Linked DNA regions of Thermogutta terrifontis. Each later gene encodes a partner of the first gene's protein in a complex. Links are inferred from orthologs where the notes say so. Each region holds a gene or a part of one and is shown in the gene's direction. Other genes may lie near its edges. The genes, in order: carA and carB.

Region 1 (5,684 bases):
ATCTTGCCGTGAATCTGCCTCCAGAACAGCGCGACCCACTAGTGACGGTGCTGGAACTGACGGTGGAAGGGCAGGCCTTCGATATTCCACCAGTCGCCGTGCCCAGCCTCAGCGGAGCGCTCAGCGCGGGAAAACCGGCCAAAGCCTCAAATGTTTTTCAAAAGCGGGTGACACAATTTGGACCACAAATGGCGGTGGATGATAATCCTGAGACCCGTTGGGCGACGGATGCCGGCACCCATGCCGCGTGGCTGGAAGTGGATCTCCAACGGCCGTGCCGTGTCAATCGCGCTGTGATCGAAGAGGCCTACGCCCCGCGCGTCCAGGAATTCCAGATAGAATATGCGGAGGGGGATCAATGGATCCCCTGTTTCAAGGGAAGCAGGATCGGGGAGCATGCCGAGTTTCGCTTCTCCGAGGTGATGGCGCAGCGGTTTCGCCTCAACATTTTGAAGGCGACAGAAGGGCCGACGATCGGGGAATTTCAACTGTTCGGCAGGGAGCAGAAGTGAGGAGGGCTTTTTCCAACTTATGCCTCGCGAGGTGATTCGCGTTGACTCGTGGGATGATCCACGTCTGGCTCCCTACCGCAACCTCCCAGAACGAACACTCCGAGGGGAATCGATCTTCATCACGGAGGGATGGCTGGTTACGGAGCGACTGCTCAAAAGCCGCTATGAAACGGAGTCCGTTCTCCTTTCTGAGGATTGCGCCGACCGATTTATCGACCAGATTCCGGCAGCCATCCCAGTTTACGTAGGTCCCCGAGAACTTCTCTATCAAGTGGTGGGATATCAGTTCCATCAGGGGGTTCTGGCGGTCGGTAAGAGGCGGATTCTGCCGTCGGTCAGGGATGTGTTGCCGCCACCGGACAAGCCAGGACCGCTTGTTTTAGTGATCTGCCCCCAGATCACCAAGCCGGACAACATCGGCCTGGTTTTTCGGTCGGCCGCCGCCTTCGGCGTTGATGCTGTCATCCTGGGCGAGCGGTGTGCGGAGCCTTTTTCCCGGCGGATCCTCCGCGTCTCGATGGGGGCCGTCCTCCATTTGCCGCTGGCGAAGACCCAGCATCTGCGAGGCGAACTGGAGACGCTCAAGCGCGAATGGCGGGTGGAATTGGTGGCGACGGTGCTCGATCCGCCCGCCGTCTCGCTCCCCGATTTCACTCCACCGGAAAGGCTGGGGCTGCTTTTCGGTCATGAGACGGAGGGGCTCTCGGAAGGCTGGGAAGACCTTTGTGATCATCGCGTCACGATCCCTATGTCGCCCCTCGTGGATTCGCTCAACCTGGGTGTGGCGGCCGGAGTATTCCTTTATGAAATCCGAAGATCGGCTCTATCCCGACGCTGCTCGCCGGTTCCGGGCACGGCCCTGCCATCGACTTCTGATCGATGAGGATTCCGTTGCCCACCCCGTGGATCGCATAGTTTTTTGGGGCTGTGATGGGACAGAAGCATTTCGGTCCTGCCGTGGTTGATGTACCCTCACTTTTTTAACAATCTGAGCGAGGCCAAGGGCTCACATGCTGTAGCGGGCAGGTCATGAATTGCCCCTACAGGTGGTGTGGGCGGGGTGGAACCGGGCCTTCCAATTCAATCAATGGAGGGGCGCCTTTCACGGCGTCCGTCGAACACGGAGGGGCACGCTTGTCGTGCCCGGGGTAGGGGAATGGGTCATCCATCGGTGTTCACCGAACCCGACGAGCGGGTCCCTCCGGCGTTGTAGGGGCAATTCATGAATTGTCCCTACCCGGGAACCGTTTTCCCCCTCGCGGCAAAACACTGCAAACGCGAAGGTGGTGAAGGCTAAAGCCTTCACCAAAAAGCGGCGGTGAATCGCCGTACTCCATGGAGTGCGGGGCTTTAGCCCCGCTTTCCGCGCGGGATGTCGGCTGCCGTGGTTGTGGATGAACTTTGCCCGAACGGGTAAAATAGTTGAAATTGCGCGGATCGACGAGTTGCCAGTTCCAAAAAGAGGCGGGCTAGCGGGCATAAAAATAGGGGCCCTGTTCGCCGGACACAGGGACCCCCTGGGTCGGCCGCCCAAGCACGGGCGTTCGCAAGAACGCCCGCACTGTGAAGCCCCAGCAGCCGTGTTTCATGCTATCGGTGGTTCACGGCCGTGAACTTTAAACTCCGCCCATGCAATTCTCCATCCTGGGTGAAGACCCCATGCAAAGCGCCGATCCTGCGCAAGAGAAATATGTTTCCCGGCTTGAGGGAATGCACAGGTTGTCCCCGGAGTGACCATATCACGCTCGACCATGCACCGGCACGGGTCAAATGGATGGTTGGAGCGTAGAATTCATCGCACGTAGAATGTTTCGCACGGCGAGGAAATAAAAACAGAGGCAAAAAGAGAAGAGATGGAAAAGATCGCCAAACTCGCTCTGGAAGACGGTACGGTCTACACCGGCATGGCCTTCGGTGCCGAAGGCGAGGTTGACGGCGAGGTGTGCTTCAACACCTCGATGACCGGGTATCAGGAAATCCTCACAGATCCCAGCTACCGTGGGCAGATCGTCGTCATGACGTATCCAGAAATTGGCAACTATGGGGTCAACGAGGAAGATTTCGAGAGCTGGAAACCGCACCTGGCGGGCTTCGTTGTGCGAGAGCGCAGCCGCCGCGTAAGTAACTGGCGGGCAACGGGGGACCTGGATCAATTCCTCAAACGCTTCGGTATCGTAGGGCTGGAGGGCATTGACACCCGAGCGCTCGTCCGGCGGATTCGCATCCACGGGGCAATGAAAGGGGTGCTCTCCACCGTGGACCTCGATGACGCAAGTCTCGTCGCCAAGGCGAAGGCCAGTCCGGGGCTGGTAGGGCGGGACCTTGTTCGCGAGGTGTTGCCTCCGGAAGCCTTCGAATGGCATCAGCCCCTCAGCCACTGGACGAAACTCAACGGACAGGTTTTGCGAGAAATCCCTCCCGATGCCCCGCACGTGGTGGCCCTCGATTATGGCATGAAGTACAACATCGCCCGGCATCTGTTCAACACGGGTTGCCGGGTCACGGTGTTGCCAGGCACGGCAACCGCGGAAGACGTCCTTAAGTACCGTCCAGACGGCGTCTTTCTTTCCAACGGACCGGGTGACCCGGAGCCGGTCCGCTACGCTCAACAGACGATCGCTCAACTGCTGGGTAAAGTACCGATATTCGGGATCTGCCTGGGCCACCAACTCCTCGCACTTGCCTGTGGAGCCAAGACCTTCAAGATGAAATTTGGGCACCGAGGGGCCAATCAACCGGTGATGAACAAGGACACGGGCCGGGTGGAAATCACGTGCCAGAACCACGGGTTCGCCGTGGATCCGGACACCCTGCCCCCCTACTTCGAGGTGACCCACTGGAACCTCAACGACAACACTGTGGAAGGATTGCGGCACCTTGAGGTACCGGCTTTCAGCGTTCAGTACCATCCTGAGGCCTCCGCCGGCCCCCACGACAGCCATTACCTGTTTGAACGCTTCCGGCAGTTGATAGACGAATATCGTGGCGCCGTGGCAAAGAGTGCATGATCGCGCGATCAGGCGGAGTCGCGTTTTCAAAATGACCGTAGTAGGAAGAGTAGCACCCGAAATCTGCCTCGCTTTTAAAGAAAATCCCGAGCGATGCCGGTCAGTCTGATTGCGGTGATTGTTTTTTGTGATGTGCTCATAGTGGCCGGTCTGGCGGCCTTTTTTCTTACCGGCGCCAGCCATGTGACGGCGCTCATTCCCACGTTTGCCGGATTCATTCTCCAGGCCACGGCGGGGATAGCGTTGTTGCTTCCCTCGGTCCGTCGGCCGGCCATGCTCGTCACGGCTGTGTTGGCAGGCGTGGGGATCGCGGTGGCGCTTTCTCGCCCAGTCATGAAGCTCTTGGCGGGAGCCGCGCTGGAGTGGAATGCCGCTCTCATTTCACAGGTCATCATGGCCCTGGGGTGCGCCGCCATCTGCTGTGCGTCGATGATGTTCCTTCTCGGTCCTTCGGAACCTTGAGATTATTCCCGATTCTTGTGGCGTAGTGGGTCAGCCAGCGGATGCTCGGGCCCCGATGGACGCCTTGTGCTTTCTTGTCGTGTAGCGCAAGGCGAGAAGTCTACTCCGGAAGGCCCCAAATTTGCCGCGAACGCCGCGAGGCTCCCGGCCCGACATCATGCTCACGCCAAACATCGGGCAACACGTTTCGACGGTGCGGGAAGGTTCTGTAAAATGGCATGGAAGGTTAGCTGCTCATCACGGAGAATGACGGCAATTCACAGGATCGACGCATGATCATTGGGGTTCCGAAAGAGATTAAACCCGACGAGTACCGTGTGGGGATGCTGCCGGTGGGCGTGGAAGATCTGGTCCGCGCCGGACACAAAGTGGTAATGGAGGCCGGGGCGGGTTTCTCATCTGGCATCTCGGATCATGAGTATCTGCGAGCGGGAGCCGAAATCGTGCCCTCCGGCCGAGACGTGTACGAGACCGCGGACCTCATCGTCAAGGTCAAGGAACCCCAGCCGTCCGAAATAGCATATCTTCGCCCAGGACAGGTGATCTTTTCTTTTTTTCACTTTGCCGCGGATCGCAATTTGACGGAACAATTTCTGGCCAGCGATGCCGTCGCCGTGGCCTACGAGACGCTCCAGGACGACCGTGGCCGGCTGCCGCTGCTGACCCCCATGAGTGAGGTGGCCGGGCGAATGAGTATTCAGGAAGGGGCCAAATACCTGGAACGCCCGCAAATGGGTCGCGGAGTTTTGCTGGGTGGCGTGACAGGGGTGGCACCGGCCCATGTTGTCATCCTGGGGGGTGGAGTGGTGGGTTCCAACGCTGCAAAGATGGCTGCAGGTCTGGGCGCCTCCGTCGCCGTCCTCGACATTGATCTGGATCGACTCCGTTATCTGAGCGATGTCCTGCCGCCCAATTGTGCAGTGCTCTACAGCGACCGTTACACAATCCGTGAGCAACTCCGTCAGGCCGATCTGGTCATCGGAGCGGTCCTCGTCCCCGGTGCCCGGGCCCCGCGGTTGATCCAGGAGGAAGACCTCCAGCGGATGCCGCCGGGCTGCGTCATCGTGGATGTGGCGATCGATCAGGGGGGGTGTTGTGCCACCAGTCGGCCAACCACACACGCCCAGCCGATTTATCTCGTCAATGACATCGTTCATTACTGCGTCACCAACATTCCGGGAGCGGTTCCCCGGACCAGCACTCCCGCCCTGTGTCACGCCACGCTTCCCTGGGTAAAACGGCTGGCGGATTTGGGCGTTGAACGGGGAGCACAGGAATTTCGAGAATTGGCCCGCGCCGTCAACATTTATCGGGGAGAAATCACACACCCCAACGTGGCCCAGGCGTTCGATTTACCGTACAGCCGTCGTTTCCTTTAGTCGCCTGTGTTGAACGTCTCCTGAGCACTCGCAAGTCACATGGCATCTCCCACAGAAAAGGCGTCTTTCCCTTCCCCGCCCCGACTGGTCGCGGTGGGGCTCGGTTCGAATATCGAAAATGCAGAAAACATTCTCCGGGCTGCTTTGAAGTGTCTGGCGGAGCAGGAGTGTCTGGAGCTGGAGGCCGTCAGCCGATTGCGTCGGACACGCCCCATCGGTGGTCCTGCCCAGCAGCTTCCTTACGTGAACGCCGTTGCTCTCCTGCGGACCGCGCTGTCGCCTCAGGCCATCTGGGATGTATTGCGTGCCGTGGAAGAGCGGTT
Region 2 (6,621 bases), 3.2 Mb from region 1 along the record:
ATTCCTCCGCCCAGTGACTGAGATGAACCGCCAGAAGACTGAGCGCAAACACAAATTCGACGGCGAAATCGCGGTCGCTCGTGGCGTCGATGCTGTTCCGGCTGGGTGCGTCAAACCCCAGTTCCCTCGCTGTCATCTCGCGATCGATGGGCAAGCTCGTTCCCGCAACTGCGGCCGAGCCCAGCGGACACACATTCACCCGCTTCCGGCAGTCCATGAGTCTTTCGACGTCGCGTTCTAACTTTTCGCAGTAGGCCAACCAGTAGTGGGGAGCAAGCACAGGTTGCGCCCGTCGCAAATGGGTATAACCCGGAAGAATGACATCGAAATCGGTTTCACAGCGATCGACGAAGGCTGCCTGCACAGCTCGGATGCGCGGAATGAGTGCGTCAATCGCGTCGCGGACCCAGAGGCGAAAATCTGTGGCCACCTGATCGTTGCGGCTGCGGGCTGTGTGCAATTTTCGTCCCACGTCCCCCAGGCGGTCGATGAGCGACTTTTCGATGTGCATGTGGATGTCTTCCCATTCATCCGAGAATGGGAATCGACCGGTGGCAATCTCCTCCCGGATTTCCTGAAGTGCTGTGATGATCTGATTTGCCTCATCTGGGGTAAGCAATCCCACCTGGGCCAGCATCCTGGCGTGGGCCATGGAGCCCGCGATATCCTGCTGATAGAGTCGCCGATCGAAGCTGATACTCTCCGTGAAGCGTTCCACACGACGATCCGTGGCTTCCCGGAACACTCCACCCCAGGGCTTTTCCGTCACGGCAGTTGTCTCCCCACGGACTTATGCATTAAACAAACAGTGCCTTGTTGACTGTGCGCAAAAAAATTTTTCAGCGTTCATACCGCAACGGGGAGGCGCGCAGCTGAAAGCTCCTCCCCGTGTGTGCAGCCCCTCCTCCAGAGGAATGGCTCTAAAAACTGCAATCACGACGGCGCACGGATTTTTTCTAGACGAGTTGGCCGCTTCCGTCAATCGAGTCTCCCGGCTGAGCCACCCCCACTTTTGTAGAAACCTCTGACACATTTCTGGCGCAGTGGGTTGAAGGGGCAATTCGTGAATTGCCCCTACCGGAATGTTCATGGATCACCCCACCCATCAGAAGCAAAACCAGCAACGTTCTTGGTCCCCCACCAGGATTCTCATCCCTCGGCCATTTCAGAAGTAGCTGAATTCCAGCCCAAGGGTGGGTTGAAATTCTGCGCCGATCGTCCATAAATGAAGTAATTTGCGCCCCGCCTCACCGCAACGTGGAGGTGCGGACCGGAGGCTCTCGATCAGTCGTGAATTTGCAGCTCGCCCATGATACCGGCGGACCAATGGCGGAAATACTGGCGGGTTGTCCGCATTGCTTGTGGGTAACATGCTGGCCGCCCGGTTTTTATCTGGTAAATTTCTCTGAAGTTCGCTAGACCACTGAGACAATCCTGGGGGTTACTACAGACGTGCCACGACGCAACGACATCCACAAAATCCTGCTGATTGGTTCTGGTCCGATCGTTATCGGTCAGGCATGTGAATTCGACTATTCCGGATCGCAGGCGTGCAAGGCCCTTCGCGAAGAGGGGTACGAGGTCGTGCTCATCAACTCCAACCCGGCCACCATAATGACCGATCCGGAAATGGCCCATCGCACCTATATCGAGCCGATCACATGGGAATTCGTGGCCAAGGTCATCGAGAAAGAACGACCGGACGCTCTTCTCCCCACGCTCGGCGGTCAAACTGGTCTGAACGTCGCGATGGATCTCTACCGCCACGGGATTCTCGATCAGTACAAGGTGGAAATGATCGGAGCCAATGCCGAGGCCATCGCCAAGGCCGAGGAACGCGACCGGTTTCGACTGGCAATGGAGCGAATCGGTCTGGATGTTTGCCGCGGCCGAACCGTTCACAATCTTGAGGAAGCCCAGGAAGTTCTCAAGGAGATTGGTCTCCCCTGCGTCGTGCGTCCCAGCTTCACCCTCGGGGGAACCGGTTCGAGCGTAGCGTTCAATCGCGAGCAGTTTCTGGACCTCGTCACCCGCGGGCTGACCGCCTCGCCCATCCATGAAGTCCTGCTTGAGGAATCGGTGCTTGGCTGGAAAGAGTTCGAGCTGGAAGTCATGCGGGACGCGGACGACAACGTCGTCATCATCTGCTCGATTGAAAACCTCGATCCCATGGGAATCCACACCGGGGATTCCATCACCGTCGCGCCCGTACAAACCCTGACGGACAAGGAATATCAGCGGATGCGTGACGCGGCGATCGCCGTGATCCGGGAAATTGGGGTGGATACCGGAGGGTCAAATATCCAGTTTGCGGTCAATCCCAAGACCGGACGGATGGTGGTCATCGAAATGAATCCGCGGGTCAGCCGCTCCAGTGCGTTGGCATCCAAGGCCACCGGCTTTCCGATCGCCAAGATCGCTGCGAAACTGGCGGTAGGATACCGTCTGCACGAACTGGCCAACGACATCACGCGGCTCACCAAGGCCTGCTTTGAGCCCACCATCGACTACGTGGTGACCAAAATTCCCCGCTTCGCTTTTGAGAAATTCCCGGAGGCGGATCCGACACTCACCACGCAGATGAAAAGCGTGGGCGAAACCATGGCGATTGGCCGCACTTTCAAGGAATCGCTGCAGAAAGCGCTCCGCGGTCTGGAAGTGGGGGCGTTCGGTCTGGGTTGCGACGGGAAGGACCTCTGGGGCACTCCGCAGCAGCCCACGCTCGATGAAATTCGCTATAAACTGGCCCATCCCAATGCTCAGCGGATCTGGTACATCCGCTACGCCTTTAAGGCGGGCATGTCAGTGGAGGAGGTGAACGAACTCACTTCCATCGATCCGTGGTTTTTGCACAACATCAAAGAGATTGTCGATCTTGAAAACGAGCTCCGCGGCTACCGCGACATCAGCGAGGTGAGCACGCCCAAGCTCCGGCAGGCCAAACAGTATGGGTTTTCCGACCGCCAACTCGCGGTCATCTGGAACCGCACCGAGATGGAAATCCGGGAAGAACGGAAACGCCGGGGGATTGTCGCCACCTTCAAGGCCGTCGATACCTGCGCCGCGGAATTCGAGGCCTACACCCCCTACTACTATTCCACCTACGAAGAGGAAGATGAGACCCCGCCCAAAAAGCCCGGCAAAAAACGGATCATGATCCTGGGGGGCGGTCCCAATCGCATCGGTCAGGGGATTGAATTCGACTACTGCTGCTGCCACGCGAGTTTCGCCCTGCGAGAGCTCGGCATCGAAAGCGTGATGGTCAACTCCAACCCGGAAACGGTGAGCACGGACTACGACACCAGCGATCTGCTCTTCTTTGAACCGCTCACCTGTGAAGACATTCTCAACATCCAGGACCGCGTGCAGGCTGATGGGGTCATTGTCCAGTTCGGTGGACAGACCCCGCTCAATCTTGCCCGTGCCCTCCAGGTGGCAGGCCTGCCGATCATCGGAACGAGTGTGGACACCATCGAGGATGCCGAAGACCGCGAAAAATTCGCCGACGTTCTCCGGCGACTCAACCTGCGGCAGCCGCCGAATGCAATCGCCAGAACTCTGCCCGAGGCCCAGCTCGCGGTCCAGAAAGTCGGTTTTCCGGTGCTCGTTCGTCCGAGCTTCGTACTGGGCGGCCGGGCCATGGAAATCTGCTACGACATGGAACAATTCGAACGCTTCGTCAAAGAGGCGTTCGAAGCGGCGGAAGGCCAGCCCGTCCTCATCGACCGATTCCTGGAGGACGCCACCGAGGTGGACGTGGATGCCATCGCGGACGGAGAGACGGTCGTAGTGGCCGGGGTTATGGAACATATTGAAGAAGCCGGGGTTCATTCGGGCGACTCCGCATGTGCCATTCCACCCTATAGTCTCCCTGGTCCGGTGGTGGAGGAGATTCGACAGGCAACCTGTCTCATGGCCAAAGATCTCCAGGTCAAAGGCCTTATGAACGTCCAGTTTGCCGTCAAACGGGAAGACGGACGGCCGGTGGTTTACGTTTTGGAAGTGAATCCGCGGGCCAGCCGAACCGTGCCGTTCGTGTCGAAGGCAGTGGGCTGGCCGCTCGCCAAATCAGCCGCCAAGGTGATGGTGGGGGTCTCACTGAAGGAACAGGGCTGGACGCGAGCACCGATTCCCAATCGGGTATCGGTCAAAGAAGCCGTCCTCCCGTTCGTGAAGTTCTTTGGCGTGGACATCGTTCTCGGGCCCGAGATGAAGTCCACCGGGGAGGTTATGGGGGTCAGCCGGTATTTTTCCATCGCGTATGCCAAAAGTCAGATTGCGGCAGGGACGGCACTTCCCCGCAGCGGGCGGATTTTTATCAGTGTGGCCGATCGCAACAAGCATCAAATCGTCCATCTCGCCCAGCGTCTTCAGAGTATGGGTTACGAACTACTCGCCACCAAGGGCACGGCGGACCGTCTGGAACAGGCGGGCGTCAAGGTCATCCGGCTGAAAAAAATCAAGGAAGGTCATCCCAACGTGGTGGATTACATTCTCAACGGCGACATCCAGCTCATCATCAATACTCCAAGCGGTAAAGGTGCACGCACCGACGAAGGCCAAATCCGCGCCCTGGCGATCGCTCAGGGAATTCCCTGCATCACCACAATCTCCGCCGCCGAGGCCGCTGTAAAAGCCATGGAGGCCATGCAGGAAAATGCGGAATTCGACGTCGAGGCCGTTCAGGATCGATTCCCCAACTACGGCAAACCCGGTGCTTACTGATCGTCCCTTTGCGCGGCGAGAACGGCCTATACGCACCGTGCCGCGAAAAATCATTTTCCGGTAAACAGATGCGAGCGAAGGATCATCGCGGCTACCCGACTGGTCGCCCGCGCGGACTGGCCGTCCCTTTCATCTCTCCCGCACTCATCCCGTAACAGCATTCTCTTGATTATTCAACGAACCAGGCCTTGGCTTCCTTGTGTCAGCCGAGACGCTATCATGGGGAGCGTGGAAGAGATGTTGTGTATGGCACGGCCCTGCTACCCGTTGCTTTCACCCCATTTAAGGAGCACATTATGCCCTGCCAGGTAAACCTCGGCCTGATGTTTCACACGCTTTTGGACTGCTCCAGCCTGAGATGTCACACCCAAACCAGCCAGGCCAGGACGATGTTCCGCGGCGCGGTCCTGGTGCTGCTTTTGGGCGGTTTTCCGGTACACACGCTGACGGCCAGTGAGCCGGTCTTGCGGATCAACCGACCCGCTCCAGATGGGCTGGTCGTTGCCGAGGTCAATCTCACGCCGACATTCCAGGCATGCGGAATGACGCCGGGGGACTGGCGAGGCCTACGGGGATACCTTGAGACGGGCGATGCCGTGCCGTTGCAGTTCATCCCTGCCGTGGATTTCGATGCACAATCGAACTTTCTCGGCACGCTCATCGTGAGTTTGCCCCGCCCAGATGTGCAGTCCATTCGCCTTCGCTTTGAAACTCCATCCCGGTTACCCACCGCCTGGGATGGCACTGTCCAGACCGGTGCTGTTCGCATCCGGTGTGACCTCGAGCATCAGGCGGGATTCCCAGTGGAATTCGTCTATTCAGAGCCGTCCAAGACATTTCATGTGTCCCGTTGGGCCGACCGCGTCCACGATCGTCAGCTTGGAAGCTTCCTGCTGACAAACGATCCTCAGCCGGAGGTCACGAAGCTTTCTGAAGGTCCCCTGTGTACCGTCATCAGAATTCGCGCCCGGTACGGGGCGACGCAGCAAAATCCGCCCCCGGGTCAACCCAGCGCCGTCTATGACTGGATCTATTTCCATGACCGGCCCCTGATCCTTGTGCAGGCCGTCGCTTCCCAGACTTCCATTCACCCCTGGAACGAGCACCATTTTCTCGAGCTGCAATTCAACCAGAAAGAAATGCCTCGCTGGACTGTGGCCGACCCCATGGAAAACGGCTCTTTTGCGAACACCCAACAGAGCCAGCGCGGTCCGCAGTGGGGATTCATCAGCGACGATGATCACGCTCTGGCGATGCTGGCAGCCGGAACCGTGTTGATTTATGACGCACCCGCTGAGGACGGCAACTACATCCAGGCATGCGGAGAACGTGCCTGGCAAACGTGGGACACGCCATTGGTTAAAAAATCGGCCGTCATCTGGTTGGGGCCCACCGAAAAAGCCGCCTCAGAACTGGCATCGCTCTCCCAAGCCTGGCCCCGCCGGGAAAAAGTTGTGGCCACAACTTTGGAGCTTAGCCGTCTTCTGGCGGAGCTTCGGGCCAAATATCACAAGCTGCCCGCGGAGGAACGCCAGCAAACCTGGTGGCAACTGGCCGCGGAGGAACTCGAAAAGCGGGGAGAGCTGAAGCAAGCCATCGCGGTCCTCAACGGTGAAATGCCCGCACAGTGGTCGGTTATCTCTGCCGGCGAGTTGGGGCTCATTCTCGAGCGCACAGGGGAAGGGGTAGAGATACTCGGTCTATACGACATTCCACAGGGGCGATTGCTGGCATCCTCGCAGGAGTCGCCGCTGTTCGACCTCACGCTCCAGGACACCGCCCATCCTGAAAGCCCTGCTCGGCATCTTCGCGCGGATAGGGGCTGGGAAATTGTCACCGCAGAGCAAAAGGATGCCATCAAGCTTGCTTGGAAGTCACCGCGTGATCTGCCGGGAG

The links.
Region 2: the proteins of carA (region 1) and carB are in contact, whole or in part, in a solved structure (PDB 1KEE), measured with the Escherichia coli proteins. The link is inferred for Thermogutta terrifontis from one-to-one orthologs.

Annotation. Positions count from the first base shown.
Region 1 is NZ_CP018477.1:4,501,610-4,507,293, reverse strand. Bases 1,561-4,442 are described here. They hold carA (glutamine-hydrolyzing carbamoyl-phosphate synthase small subunit), read left to right. Parts: upstream 1,561-2,365; coding sequence 2,366-3,520; downstream 3,521-4,442. Other genes in these bases: ald (alanine dehydrogenase), read left to right, coding at 4,255-4,442; THTE_RS16675 (hypothetical protein), read left to right, coding at 3,614-3,982. Also shown: THTE_RS16690 (alpha-L-fucosidase), read left to right, coding at 1-512; THTE_RS16685 (TrmH family RNA methyltransferase), read left to right, coding at 532-1,395; more of ald, read left to right, coding at 4,443-5,361; folK (2-amino-4-hydroxy-6-hydroxymethyldihydropteridine diphosphokinase), read left to right, coding at 5,401-5,684. UniProt on the Escherichia coli protein: Small subunit of the glutamine-dependent carbamoyl phosphate synthetase (CPSase).
Region 2 is NZ_CP018477.1:1,291,630-1,298,250, reverse strand. What follows is about bases 1,107-4,925. They hold carB (carbamoyl-phosphate synthase large subunit), read left to right. Parts: upstream 1,107-1,452; coding sequence 1,453-4,725; downstream 4,726-4,925. Outside these bases: argH (argininosuccinate lyase), read right to left, coding at 1-769; THTE_RS04840 (DUF6259 domain-containing protein), read left to right, coding at 5,022-6,621. UniProt on the Escherichia coli protein: Large subunit of the glutamine-dependent carbamoyl phosphate synthetase (CPSase).